One region of the Actinomadura sp. 9N407 genome, then DNA from elsewhere that is predicted to be linked to it. Evidence: riboswitches for the same ligand, from Rfam matches in the RefSeq annotation. Region 1 holds a riboswitch; each other region holds the start of a gene.

What was found. A riboswitch is a leader RNA that binds a small molecule or an ion and turns the genes downstream of it on or off. The one in region 1 is predicted to bind thiamine pyrophosphate.
Region 2: it holds a riboswitch for thiamine pyrophosphate, as region 1 does, so the genes downstream of both, thiO (glycine oxidase ThiO) here and ACH34Q_RS43300 (purine-cytosine permease family protein) in region 1, are expected to answer to the same signal.
Region 3: it holds a riboswitch for thiamine pyrophosphate, as region 1 does, so the genes downstream of both, thiC (phosphomethylpyrimidine synthase ThiC) here and ACH34Q_RS43300 (purine-cytosine permease family protein) in region 1, are expected to answer to the same signal.

Annotation. Positions count from the first base shown of each region.
Region 1 is NZ_JBIRAW010000047.1:52,106-56,799, forward strand. It holds gene ACH34Q_RS43285 (Fpg/Nei family DNA glycosylase) at 1-683, shown strand, start outside; gene ACH34Q_RS43290 (SSI family serine proteinase inhibitor) at 733-1,146, opposite strand; gene ACH34Q_RS43295 (rhodanese-like domain-containing protein) at 1,235-1,570, shown strand; TPP riboswitch at 1,633-1,749, shown strand; gene ACH34Q_RS43300 (purine-cytosine permease family protein) at 1,742-3,124, shown strand; gene ACH34Q_RS43305 (PAS domain-containing protein) at 3,246-4,694, shown strand, end outside.
Region 2 is NZ_JBIRAW010000002.1:453,513-458,206, reverse strand. It holds gene ACH34Q_RS04845 (thiazole synthase) at 1-586, opposite strand, end outside; gene thiS (sulfur carrier protein ThiS) at 625-837, opposite strand; gene thiO (glycine oxidase ThiO) at 873-1,985, opposite strand; TPP riboswitch at 1,975-2,088, opposite strand; gene ACH34Q_RS04830 (NAD(P)/FAD-dependent oxidoreductase) at 2,185-3,417, shown strand; gene ACH34Q_RS04825 (Rv2175c family DNA-binding protein) at 3,456-3,839, shown strand; gene thiE (thiamine phosphate synthase) at 4,019-4,693, shown strand.
Region 3 is NZ_JBIRAW010000009.1:132,902-137,595, forward strand. It holds gene ACH34Q_RS16560 (sugar phosphate nucleotidyltransferase) at 1-475, opposite strand, end outside; gene ACH34Q_RS16565 (CDP-alcohol phosphatidyltransferase family protein) at 472-1,218, opposite strand; gene ACH34Q_RS16570 (sensor histidine kinase) at 1,264-2,451, opposite strand; TPP riboswitch at 2,535-2,645, shown strand; gene thiC (phosphomethylpyrimidine synthase ThiC) at 2,642-4,375, shown strand; gene ACH34Q_RS16580 (DUF1772 domain-containing protein) at 4,510-4,694, opposite strand, start outside.

The sequences.
Region 1 (4,694 bases):
TCGATGTGGACGGGCTCCACCTGGTGATGCATCTCGCGCGGGCCGGGTGGCTGCGGTGGCGGGAGGAGATGCCCGTCAAGCCGGCCAGGCCGGGAGGCAAGAATCCGCTGGCGCTGCGCGTGCATCTGGACAACGGCTCCGGGTTCGATCTGACCGAGGCGGGCACCAAGAAGGGCCTGGCCGTCTATGTCGTACGAGACCCGGAAGAGGTGCCCGGGGTGGCGACCCTCGGACCCGATCCGCTGGCGGGGGCGTTCACCAAGGAGACCCTGGCCGGGATCGTCGGGGGGCGGCGGACGCAGATCAAGGGGCTGCTGCGGGATCAGAAGGTGATCGCGGGGATCGGCAACGCCTACTCGGACGAGGTTCTGCACGTCGCGCGGATGTCGCCGTTCAAGATCTCCTCATCGCTGACCGAGGAGGAGATCGAGGGCCTGTACGAGGCGATCGTGGGCACGCTGCGGGACGCCGTGGAGCGGGCCCGCGGGGTCGCCGCCCAGGATCTCAAGGGGGAGAAGAAGAGCGGGCTGCGGGTGCACGGGCGTGCCGGTCAGCCGTGCCCCGTTTGCGGGGACACGGTCAGGGAGGTGTCGTTCGCCGACTCCTCGCTGCAGTATTGCCCGACCTGCCAGACCGGCGGGAAGCCGCTGGCGGACCGGCGGATGTCACGGCTTCTCAAGTAGCGAGCGCCGAGGTGGTCAGCGGGCAGTAGTGGTCAGCGGATCGAGGTGGTCAGCGGACCTTGGGGACGTCGCCGAAGAGCGGGGCCACCTTGGACCAGCGGTTGAGTTCGCAGCCGTCGGCCCGGGTGAACCGGGTGTTGATCCGTTCGTTCTGCCAGGTGCCCTTGACGGTGGCCACCTCGGGACCGCCGTAGATCTTGGTGCACATCTGGTCGGGCGGGACGGGCTTGAAGGGTTCCTTGACCTTGCCGAGTGCGGCGCAGGCCTGCTGCGCCTTGGGGTGGTCGCCGTTCGCCGGGTCGCAGCTCAGCTTCCACGTCTTGGCCGGTGCCTGGGCGGACGCCTTGACCTCGATCGTCAGGGAGTCCTGGCCCGAGGGCTGGACGGACGTGGTGGCGGAGGGCTTGTCGGCGGACGGGCCGTTGGCCTGTTCGTCGCCACAGGCGGCCAATGACAGGATCATGGCTAGGCCGGGCGTCGTGAAAAGGAGCGTCCGATACCGCATGCGTGATTCGACGCGGGGGGGTTCCGCGCGGTTCCATGGAGGCGTGATGAATTTCGGGGACGATGTCCCGGCGGTGGACGCGAAAGACGTTCCACAGGACGCGTACCTGCTGGATGTGCGGGAGCAGGAGGAGTGGGACGCGGGGCACGCGCCCCACGCGGTGCACATTCCGATGGGCCGGCTGAGCGACCGGGCCGGCGAGGTGCCCCGTGACCAGGAGGTCTACGTGATCTGCCGGTCCGGGGTGCGCTCGGCGCAGGTGACGGTGGCGCTCAACCAGGCGGGCTGGCTGGCCAGGAACGTCGACGGCGGAATGAAGCGGTGGGTGGAGAGCGGCCGCTCGATGGAGAACGACTCCGGGACGGAGCCGTACGTCGCCTGAACGGGCGCGGGCGCGGGTCGGCTGAACGGGCGCGGGCCGTTTGACGGTTATGATCGGCTTCGACCGATAACCGCGGGAGCTCGGGCCGACCGGGCTGAGAGGGCGATAGGGACACGGCGTCGCCGACCGCATGAACCTGTCCGGGTAATGCCGGCGTAGGGAGTGTGTCCCGTGACGTCCAAGGTCCAGTCGCGCCCTCGTGACGAGGTCCCGTTCACCCTCGATGAGCCCGCCCCGAAGGTGCTGGGCTTCTGGGACCAGAGCGCGTTCTGGGGCAATCTCGGCGTCAGCCTCTTCGCCTTCTCCGGCGCGTACACCGTGCTGGCCCCCGACGAGAACGGCCTGCCGACGCTGTCGATCATGGCCGGGATCGTCGCGATGGCCGTGGGCACGGCGCTGGGCGGGCTCATGCTGGGCCTGGCGGCGGCCCCCGGCGCGCGGACGGGGCAGCCCGCGATGGTGCTGCTGCGCGGGCTGTTCGGCGCCCGGCTCTCGTACGTGCCGACCGTCCTCAACATCGCCCAGCTGATCGGCTGGGGCACGTTCGAGCTGATCGTGATCGCGGACGCGGCGAGCGCGCTGTGGGACGGGATACCCCGGTGGGTGTACGTGGTCGCGGCCGGGATCCTCACGACCGTGCTGACGATCTGGCCGCTGGGTTCGGTACGGATGCTGCGCCGGTACGTGACGGTCGCGGTGCTGGTGGCCTTGGTCTACTTCTACGTCCAGCTGCTGCGCGAGCCGCTGCCCGACCTGACCGTGGGCTCGTGGGGAGGGTTCTGGATCGGGGCGGACGCGGCGCTGGCGGTCTCCATCTCGTGGGTCCCGGTGGCCGCGGACTACACGCGGCACGCCCGTTCGGCCAAGGGGGCCTTCGGGGCCGCCGCCGTCGGATACTCGGTGACGCAGATCTTCGCGTACATGCTGGGGCTCCTGGCGCTGGCCCTGGTGGCGGGCGACTCGTCCAAGGTGTTCGACCCGTTCCTGAGCGTCACGCTGGGCGTTCTGTTCTTCGCGGTGTTCGTGCTGCGGGAGGCGGACCAGTCGTTCGCCAACGTCTACTCCACCGCGGTCTCGATCCAGAACCTCGTCCCGCGCGCCGACCGCCGGGTGCTGACGATCGCGCTCGGCGCCGGGATCACCGGGCTGGCGCTGCTGCTGAACATCGGGGACTACGCCGCGTTCCTGTCGCTGATCGGCTCGGTCTTCGTGCCGCTGCTGGGCGTGCTGGCCGCGGACTTCTTCCTCGGCCGGGGCCGCTGGCGGGCCGCGATCGGTGCCGCGGACGCCGAGGGCCTGGGCTGGGACACCTCGCGGACGGCGCCGTCCCGCTGGGGGATGATCGCGGCCTGGGCGATCGGCTTCGTCGCGTACCAGCTGATCTATCCTGGCGCGGTGAGCTGGTGGGCGGCCTTCTGGCAGGACGTGCAGGGCCTGATCGGCTTCACCCCGCAGGGCTGGATGAGCGCCTCGCTGCTGTCGTTCCTGATCGCCGGGCTGGCCGCGGTGGCGATCGGACGGCTCGGCCGGCCGGCGCGGCGTGGCCAGAGGTAATCGCCGCTTTCGGGTCGTGACGTGGTGTTCTTCCGGTAAACGGTGGCCCTACGTAGGAACTTTTCCACTGCGGTTGCCCGGCGGCGGGCCTCGCCTCGGTGGCACGATGACAGTCGTGCAGATGCATGTTCACGACCCGATCGCCCGCGCCGTTATCGAATGCGCCGCGGATGCGATCGTGGCCGTCGACGACGGGTTCCGGGTCACGGTCTGGAACCCGGCCGCCGAGCGGATGTTCGGCTGGAGCGCCGAGGAGCTGCTCGGCCGGGTGCTGCCGATCGTTCCGGACGAGCTGAAGGCCGAGCACAACGCGGTACAGGAACGGCTGCTCACCCGCCGGACCGGCGACGGCGGCCAGATCTCCATCGCCACCCGCCGGTTCCATCGGGACGGGCGGCTGATCGACGTACGGATCGACACGAGCCTGCTGAAGTCCCGCGACGGCGCGCTGCTGGGCTGGGTCGGGGTCTACCACCCGGTCGAGGAGGACGACGTCGCGCAGCACCACACCGCCGAGCGGGCCCGGCTGGTGCGGCGGCTGAACGACATCGTCGCCGACCTGAACGCCGAGCTCGATCTGGCGGTCGTGCTCGACCGGATCACGTCCGCGCTGATCGAGCTGACCGGTGCCGACGCGGGCGGGTTCGTCCGGATCGACGGCGAGCGGCTGCGGCTGGTGAGCATGTCGGGGCTGCCCGACCACATGCGCGGCACGACCGCCGACCTGCGCACCAGCCTGGTCGGCGAGCTGATGCGGTCCGGCAAGACCGTCAAGCTGGCCACCGGCGAGCGGCGGCTGGACGATCTGATCTGGTCCGAGCTGCCCGGACTGCACACGGTCGCGCTCGGGCTCTCGTTCCTGCAGAACCGCCCGTACGGTGCCCTGTACGCGCTGTTCTCCGGGCGCAAGGTCGGGCACACGGAGCTGGAACTGCTGGAACTTCTGGCCGGGCACGCCGGGGTCGCGGTCGGCAACGCCGTCGCGTACGCGGAGGTCGTCCGGCAGCGAGCGCACGAGCGGGCGGTGATCGACTCCAGCGCGGACGGCATCGCGGTCCTCGACCGCGACGGGCTCGTCCGCCAGTGGAACCCGGCCGCGCACTCCCTCACCGGCATCCCGCCCGAGGACGCGGTCGGCCGCCCGCTGCCGTTCGAGATGCCCGCGCTCGGCGAGATGCTGACCATCCCGCTGGAGAGCGGCGTCTGGCTGAACGTGCTCGTCGCGGAGATCGAGGAGACCGACGAGCTGGTCGTCGACTTCCGCGACGTCACCGAGGCCAAGGCGCTCGAGGAGGCCAAGGACCTCTTCCTGGCGACCACCAGCCACGAGCTGCGCACCCCGGTGACGGTCGTCCAGGGGTTCGCCAGCACGCTGACCAACCGGTGGGACGAGATGCCCGACGCCGACCGCCGGGCCGCCGTCGCGACCATCGCCGAGCGCGCCCAGTCGCTCGGCCGCCTGGTCGAGCACCTGCTGCGCGGCGCCCGGGCCGGGGCCGACGAGCTGGCGGTGACGATCGAGTCGTTCGACCTGGTCCGGGTGCTGGAGGGCGTCGTCGCGGGCTTCCGT
Region 2 (4,694 bases), on a different contig from region 1:
CGTCCAGGATGACCGGGACGCCCGCCCGCTCCACGATCAGCTCGATGTTGTGCGGATTGCGGATCCCGAGGCCGGAGCCGATGGGGGAGCCCAGCGGCATCACGGCCGCGCAGCCGATCTGCTCCAGGCGGCGGGCCAGCACCGGATCGTCGTTGGTGTACGGGAGCACGACGAAGCCGTCGTCGACCAGCTGCTCGGCCGCCTCGACCAGCTCGATCGGGTCCGGCAGCAGGGTGTGCTCGTCGGCGATGACCTCCAGCTTCACCCAGCTGGTGCCGAGCGCCTCGCGGGCCAGCTTGGCGGTCAGCACCGCCTCGCCCGCGGTGTAGCAGCCGGCGGTGTTGGGCAGCACCCGGATGCCGCACTCGCGCAATACGTCCAGGACCGAGCCGCGCGCCGACGGGTCGACCCGCCGCATCGCGACCGTGGTGAGCGTGGTCCCGGACGCCGTCAGGGCCTCGCGCAGCACGCTCATGCTGGGCGCCCCGCCGGTCCCCATGATCAGCCGGGAATCGACCTGCTCGCCCGCGATGACCAGCGGGCCGTCCGCGCTCCCGGTGCCGTCAGCGTTCTGGTCGCCATTCACGCTCTCGGTGCCATCCACGTTCTCGCTGCCCTCCACGTTCATCCTCCCTGCACGGCGGTCAGCACCTCGAGCCGATCCGCCTCCTTCAGCGTCGTCGCGCTCCAGGCCGAACGCCGGACGACCTCGTCGTTGAGCGCGGCCGCCAGGCCCGCCTCGGCCGCGCCGGAACGCCCGGTGGCGCCGGTGACCGCGTCGGCCACGCTGGTGCCGTCGGGCAGCTCGCACGGCTCGCCGTTGATGATGACCTTCATTGCCTCTCCCATTGCCTTGCCTCTCCCATTTGCCTTTACAGGAAGCGATCCGGGGTGAAGTGGCGGCCGACCTCCGGGACGGTGCCGTCCAGCAGCACCTCGGCCAGGATGTCGGCGCTCACGGGGGTGAGCAGGACGCCGTTGCGGAAGTGGCCCGTCCCGAGGAACAGGCCGGGCAGCGCGGTGGGGCCCATCATCGGGGCGTTGTCGGGCGAGCCGGGCCGCAGCCCCGCCGACACCTCGGCGAACTCCAGCTCGGTGATGCCGGGCAGCAGCTCGCGGGCGTCGCGCAGCAGCTCCCAGAGCCCGCCGGCGGTGACGCGGGTGTCGAAGCCCATCTCCTCCTGGGTGGCGCCGACCACGATCTCGCCGTCGGCGCGCGGGACGAGGTAGATCGACGAGCCCTTCACCAGCCCCCGGGTGCAGCGCTGGATGAACGGCGCGGCCGTACGGAGCCGGAGGACCTGGCCCTTGACGGGACGTACCGGTGGAACGATCCCAGGGGGCAGGCCCTCGATGCCGCCCGACCAGGGGCCCGCGGCCAGCAGCACCGTGCCGGCGCGGATCTCGGTCCCGTCGTCCAGCCGGACCCCGGCCGCGGTGTCGTTCTCGACGATCAGCCCGGCGGCGCGCCGCCGGACGAGCCGTACCCCGTGCCGCTCGGCGGCGGCCAGCAGCGCGGGAGCGAGCCGGCGCGGGTCGATCGAGCCGTCCTCGGGAGCGAGCAGGCCTCCGCGCACACCCGGCGCGAGCATCGGCTCCAGCCGGCGGCACTCGCGGCCGGTGAGCGCTTCGGTGGGGATGCCCAGCGACTCCTGGAAGCGCCGCAGCTCGTCCAGGTACTTCAGGTCGTCGGAGCCGAACGCGACCTCGATGATGCCGTCGGTGCGGTAGCCGGTGCCGAGCCCGGTCAGCTCCTCCAGTTCGGCGACGAACGCGCCGTACCGGTCGCGGGAGGCCAGCCCCAGCCGCAGCAGCGGCTCCTCGCCGTAGGTCAGCTCGCTGACGGGGGTCAGCATGCCCGCCGCGACGGCCGACGCCCCGCTCGCGGGGGCCGGGTCGACCAGGGTGACGGTGGCGCCGCGGGCGGCGGTACGCCAGGCGGTGGCGAGCCCGATGACGCCCGCCCCGACGATCACGATGTCCATCTCCGCTCCCTTCGCCGGCATGATCCGGATCAGGTTCCAGCGGTCGGCGGCCCGGTCAGCCGCCCTCTCAGCCCGGTCGGACCGGGCTCCCGCGCTCGTTCGCCCCCACCCTACGTCCGCCCGCGACCGGATGACATTGGCCACCCGTCTGGACACCTGTCTATGACCCGGAATCGCACCCCGGCTAGGGTGGGCGCCCATGGACAGCGTCATCGTGGTGGGAGGCGGGCTGGGCGGCGTGCGCGCCGTCGAGGCCCTGCGGAGCAAGGGGTACGAGGGCGAGCTGACGCTCGTCTCGGCCGAGCGGCACCGGCCGTACGACCGGCCGCCGCTGTCGAAGGCCGTGCTGGCGGGCGACCGCGACGACACCACGGTCGACGCCGACTGGGACCGGCTGCGCGCCCGGCTGCTGCTCGGCGAGCGCGCCACCGCGCTGCGGCTCGCGCCCGGAGGCGGCGGAACGGTCGCCACGACGGCCGGTGACCTGGCCTTCGACGGGCTGGTCATCGCCACCGGGGCGCGCCCGATCACGCTGCCGGGAGACGGGCCCCAGCACGTCCTGCGGACGATCGAGGACGCCCGCGCCCTGCGCGCCCGGCTCACCGGGGGCGCCCGCGTGGTCATCGTCGGCGCCGGCTGGATCGGCGCCGAGGTCGCCACCGCCGCCGCGAAGAAGGGCTGCGCCGTGACCGTGGTGGAGGCCGCGGACGCCCCGCTCGCCAACGCCATCGGCTCCGGGATCGGGGCCCTCACCGCCCCCTGGTACGCCGAGGCCGGGGTGGAACTGCGGACCGGCGTCAAGGTCGCCGCGATCGAGCACGGCGGGCTCGCCCTGGCCGACGGGGGCCGGATCGAAGCCGACGAGGTCGTGGTGGGCGTCGGCGTCCGGCCCGAACTCGGCTGGCTGGACGGCTCCGGATTGCTGCTCGAACGTGGCATTGTGACCGACGCCTCGTTCCGAACCGGTGTGGAAAGCGACACACCCGGCGAGCCCGGCGAGCCCGGCGCGTACCGGCCGGACGTCGTCGCGGTGGGCGACTGCGCCTCCTGGTGGTCCGCCCGCTACGGGCGCCGGCTGCTCGTCGAGCACTGGGACACCGCCCTCAACGCCCCCGAGGTGGCCGCCGCGACGCTGCTCGGACAGGAGGCCGCGTACGACGCCGCCCCGTACTTCTGGTCGGAGCAGTTCGGCCGGATGGTCCAGTACGCAGGGCATCACCCGGTCGCCGAACGCCACGTACTCCGGGGCGACCCGGCGAGCGGCAAATGGGCCGTGTGCTGGCTGACCGGCGAACGGCTGGAGGCGATCCTCACCGTGAACAGCCCGCGCGACCTCATGCAGGCCAGGCGGCTCATCACCGCCGGCACGCCCGTCGACCCCGCCGTCATCGCCGATCCGGAGGTCCCGGTCCGGCAGGCGGCGCGCTCCTGACGGGTTTGAGCATCGTGGGGGCGTGGTAGCAAGGGGGCGTGACGCAACTGCACGCAACCGTAGAAAGCGCTCTCGACCCCCAGACCGACGCCCTCGCCGGAGAGTGGCTCACCCTCGCGGAGGCGACCCGGCGGCTCGGTATCCGGGCCAACCGGATCAAGCAGCTGATCAGCGAGCGCAAGCTGCTGTCGATCCGCCGCGACAACCAGCCGATGGTGCCCGCCGCCTTCATCCAGGACGGCCAGGTCATCAAGGGGCTCTCCGGCACGCTCAACCTGCTGTCGGACGCGGGCTACAACGATGTCCAGACCCTGCGGTGGCTGTTCACCGCGGACGACACGCTGCCCGGGACCCCCGTCCAGGCGCTGGCCGAGAACCGGGGGACGGAGGTTCGCCGGCGCGCCCAGGCGCTGGCGTTCTGACCCGAGCCGGACGGCCCCCGACCAGGACGAGCACGACCACGTGACAGGATTGCGGGGTCACGCGCGGCGATCCACCGCGCGCGGCCCCGCATCCGTATGCCCAGCACTCTCCATGCCCCGCACTTCCATGCCCCGCACTCTTCCCATGAGCGGCATGCCAGGAAGGAACCGCCCCCACCGTGTCCAGGCACCTGCTCTCCGACCGGGCCGTCGCCCTGCGCGCCCGGCTCAGCCGGGCCCGCCTCTACCTCTGCACCGACGCCCGGGAACGGCAGGGCGACCTGCCCGCCTTCCTCGACGCCGCGCTCGCGGGCGGCGTCGACATCGTCCAGCTCCGCCAGAAGGGGCTGGAGGCCCGGCAGGAGCTGGAGTACCTCCGGGTGTTCCGGGCCGCGTGCGAGCGGCACGGGGCCCTGCTGGCGGTCAACGACCGGGCCGACATCGCCCATGCCGTACAGGCCGACGTCCTGCACCTCGGCCAGGACGACCTGCCGGTCGCGGCCGCCCGGGCGATCGTCGGCGAGGACATCCTGATCGGCCGCTCCACGCACGCCGGAGAGGAGGCCTCGGCAGCCGCCGCCGAGCCCGGCGTCGACTACTTCTGCGCAGGCCCGGTCTGGCCGACGCCGACCAAGCCGGGGCGCGCGGCCCCCGGGGTGAAGCTGCTGCGGTACGTGGCGGCGCGGCCCGAGGGACGGCCCTGGTTCGCGATCGGCGGCGTCGACGCCGCCAACCTCGACGAGGTGCTGGCGGCGGGCGCGCGCCGGATCGTGGTCGTACGGGCGATCACCGAGGCCGAGGACCCGAGGGCCGCGGCCGCCGACCTGGCCCGCCGCCTCCGCGAGGCCTCCTGAC
Region 3 (4,694 bases), on a different contig from region 1:
GCTTCTCCAGGAAGCGCTGGATGCGGCCCTCGTCGTCGACGATGATGATGCCGAACTCCAGCGGGTTGGGGACCCGCTTGAGGCCGATGGTGACCATCGCGCCGTTGCGGCGGTGGAAGCGCACCATGTCGGTCAGGTCGATGTCGGTGAGCGCGTCCCCGGAGATCACCAGGAACCGGTCGTCGCGCAGCGCCTCCGCCGCGTTCTTGACGCTGCCCGCGGTGCCCAGCGGGATCTCCTCGGTGGCGTAGCTCAGCGACATGCCGAGCTCCTCGCCGTCGCCGAAGTAGTTGCGGATCAGCGCGGCCAGGAACTGCACGGTGACCACGGTCTCGCTGAACCCGTGCCGCTTGAGCAGCCGCAGCACATGTTCCATGATCGGCCGGTTGACGAGCGGGAGCAGGGGCTTGGGCTGGTTGGCGGTCATCGGACGCAGCCGCGTCCCCTCGCCGCCCGCCATCACAACGGCCTTCATCGCGTGGACTCCGCTCCCTTCTGGTCGCCGGCCGAGGGATCCCGATCGGCGCCCGGCCCCGGACGCGGATCCGGGGGCGGTTCCGGAGGCGGTTCCGGGGGCCCGGCACGGCCGGCCAGCACCAGTTGCCGCGTCTGCGCCCAGTAGAGAAGGGCCGCCCACCAGTACAGGGCCGTCCCCCAGATGGCGAACGACCATCCGATGATCCGCGCGCCCGTGGCCACGGCGCCGTCGTGCCCGCCGAGCAGGAGCAGCGGGAACGCGTAGAGCAGGCACGCCGTCGCGGCCTTGCCGATGAAGTGCACCGGCAGCGCCCCGCCGTACCCCAGCCGGCGCAGCACCGGCACGATCGGCGTGATCGCCACCTCCCTGGCCACCAGCAGGACCACCAGCCAGAGCGGGATGATCTCCCGTACGGTCAGCCCCACCAGGGTCGCCAGGATGTAGAGCCGGTCGGCCGCCGGATCCAGCACGACGCCCAGCCGGCTCATCTGGTTCAGCATCCGCGCGAGCTTGCCGTCCAGCCAGTCCGAGAGACCGGCCACCACCAGCACGCCGAGCGCCCACCAGTCGGCCTCGGCCAGCACCAGCCACAGGAAGAGCGGAACCCCCAGCAGCCGGGCGAAGCTCAGCGCGTTCGGTACCGTCCAGATCCGGCCCCACGCCGCGTCCCGGCCCGGCTCCGGTGACCTGTCGACATCAGGACTCACTGACGCGATCGCCTCCCCTTCCCCAATGACCATGAGCCTATCGTCAGGCCGGGTAAACCCCTCCGTTCGATCCCGGCCCTACCTGGCGTCGGCGCGGCGTCCGGCGCCGGCCGCCGCGCCGAGGGGCAGCAGGGCGGTCACCACGAAGCCGCCCGCGGCGCCCGGACCGGTCTCGACCGTCCCGCCGACGCTGCGGGCGCGCTCGGTCATCCCGATGATCCCGAAGCCGGTGCCCGTGCCGCCGGCGGCGCGGCCGCGGCCGTTATCGGCCACCGTGATCCGCAGCACTCCGCCCTCGCGCTCCAGGGCCACCTCGACGCCGCTCGCCCGGGCGTGCTTGACCACGTTGGTCAGCGCCTCCTGGACGATCCGGTACGCCACGATCCCGGCCTCCGGCTCCTCGCGGCCCTCGCCCCGTTCGGTCAGTACCGCCTCGAGCCCGGCGGCCCGGGCCGCCTCGACCAGCTCGGCGATGCCCGCCGCGCCCGGTGGCACCGCGCGCGGCACGCCGGCGTCCTCGTGCTCGCGCAGCACCTGGAGCGTGGCCCGCAACTCGGTCCGGGTGTCGCGGCAGGTGGCGGCGATGCCGTCGAGCGTGCCGGCGAGTTCGGTGCGGTCCAGCGGCCGATGCGACTTGACCAGGTGGGCGGCCGCGCCCGCCTGCACGCCGATCACCGTGACGCTGTGCGCCAGCAGGTCGTGCAGGTCGCGGGCGATGCGCAGCCGCTCCTCGGCGACCCGCCGGCGGGCCTCCTCGTCGCGGGTGCGCTCGGCCCGCTCGGCCCGTTCGGTGATCGCCGCCATCCGCGCCCGGTGCACCCGCCATCCCTGGACGCCGACGACCACGGCGACGATGGCCTCGATCACACCGACCTGCTCGATGCCGCTGCGCCCGCTCGCGCCCATGGCGAAGATCACAGCGCAGGCGAGCAGCAGCGCGGCGGTTCCCGCCAGGACGGTCCGCACCCGGTGCCCGAGGACCGCGAACGTGAACAGCGCGAAGATCTCGGCGGGGGCGGCCGCGTGATGCTGGTACTGCAGCAGATGGAACGGCAGCGCCAGGGCGACGACCGCGGCCAGCGCGGTCCCGGGACGGCGGCGTCGCCAGGTCAGCGGCACATGCGCCGCGACGAGCATGAGCGTGCCGGGACCGTCGAGCGGGCGGACGCCCGGCCACCTCGCCGCCGCGGCGACCGCGCATCCGGCGAGCCCTGCCGCCAGCAGGGCGTCCAGTGCCGTACCCCGGATCCGGTCTTTGATCACCACAGCGCCAGTCTGCCCGAAACCCGCACCCACCACGAACGGCCCGGCCCTTGGACAGCGGGACGCCCGAGGGCCTAACGTCGGCGGCGACACATCGCGGGTGCCCGGCGAACCGGGCTGAGATAGCGGCTGGTACGGCCGCTGACCGCCGAACCTGTCCGGGTAATGCCGGCGTAGGGAGAGATCAAGTCAGATGGCCGAAACCGTGGTTTCACATGCCCGCAAGACCTACCTGCAGGGCTCGCGCGCCGATGTGCGGGTGCCGATGCGGGAGGTACCGCTGACCGACGGCGGCGCCGTGGTGCTGTACGACACGTCCGGGCCGTACACCGATCCCGCGTACGAGGCGGACGTGCGGCGCGGGCTTCCGGCGCTGCGCGAGGCGTGGATCGCCGGGCGCGGCGACACCGCCGGGTACGAGGGCCGTTCCGTGCGGCCGGAGGACGACGGGCGCGGGTCGTCCGATCCGCTCAGGGACCGGGCGGCGTTCCCCGAACGCCGCCCGCGCAGGTCCACCGGAGGGGCGGTGACGCAGCGCGCCTACGCCCGGCAGGGAGAGATCACGCCGGAGATGGAGTTCGTGGCGCTGCGCGAGGGCGTCGAGCCGGAGTTCGTGCGGAGCGAGCTGGCCGCCGGGCGGGCGGTGCTGCCGGCCAACGTCAACCATCCCGAGATCGAGCCGATGATCATCGGCAGGAACTTCCTGGTCAAGGTCAACGCGAACATCGGCAACAGCGCGGTGGCGTCCTCGATCGAGGACGAGGTCGAGAAGATGACCTGGGCGGCCCGCTGGGGCGCCGACACGATCATGGACCTGTCCACCGGCCGGGACATCCACACCACCCGCGAGTGGATCCTGCGCAACTCCCCCGTCCCGGTCGGCACCGTGCCGCTCTACCAGGCGGTGGAGAAGGTCGGCGGCGACCCGGCCGCGCTCACCTACGAGGTCTTCCGCGACACCGTGATCGAGCAGGCCGAGCAGGGCGTCGACTACATGACCGTGCACGCGGGCGTCCTGCTGCGGTACGTGCCGATGACGGCCCGGCGCAAGACCGGGATCGTCTCGCGGGGCGGCTCGATCATGGCCGCCTGGTGCCTGGCCCATCACGAGGAGAACTTCCTCTACACGCGCTTCCGCGAGCTGTGCGAGATCTTCGCCGCGTACGACGTGACCTGGTCGCTGGGCGACGGGCTGCGGCCGGGCTCGATCGCCGACGCCAACGACGAGGCGCAGTTCGCCGAGCTGCGCACCCAGGGCGAGCTGACCCGGATCGCGGCCGGGTACGGCTGCCAGGTGATGAACGAGGGCCCGGGGCATGTCCCGATGCACAAGATCAAGGAGAACGTGGACCGGCAGCAGGAGTGGTGCGACGGGGCGCCGTTCTACACCCTCGGGCCGCTGACCACCGACATCGCGCCGGGCTACGACCACATCACCTCGGCGATCGGCGCCGCGATGATCGGCTGGCACGGCACCGCGATGCTCTGCTACGTCACCCCGAAGGAGCATCTGGGGCTGCCCGACCGCGACGACGTGAAGGCGGGGATGATCGCGTACAAGATCGCCGCCCATGCCGCCGACCTGGCCAAGGGGCATCCGGGCGCCCAGGCGTGGGACGACGCGCTGTCGGACGCGCGGTTCGAGTTCCGCTGGGAGGACCAGTTCAACCTGGCGCTGGATCCGGAGACGGCGCGCTCGTTCCATGACGAGACGCTGCCCGCCGCGCCCGCCAAGACCGCGCACTTCTGCTCGATGTGCGGCCCGCACTTCTGCGCGATGAAGATCACACAGGATGTGCGCCGGTACGCCGACGAGCGCGGGCTCGCCGGGCCGGAGGCGCTGGACGCGGGGATGCGCGACAAGGCGGCCGAATTCACCGGTTCGGGCGGCCGGATCTACCTGCCGGTGACCGGATCCGGCGACTGACCCGATTCCGGGTCCCCCCGTTCGCCCGGACTCACGCGGCCAGGGACGCCAGGGCCGCGCGTACGGGCCCAGGCCCAGGACGATGGACGGCGCGGGTGACCGTGGTGGTCACCCCCCCCGTCCGTGCCCCCGTGTCAGGCGTTCCGGCCCCACACGTACAGGCCGAGCGCCATCACCAGCACGCTGATCGCGCTCGCCACGCCCCGCAGCGTGTTCCAGGCGGTCCAGCGCGAGGAGTAGTCGGTCCAGATCCTGGCCGCCTCGGCGGGGTCGGCCGGGATCTTGGTGACGTCCAGCGCCTCGTTCATCGGCACGTTCA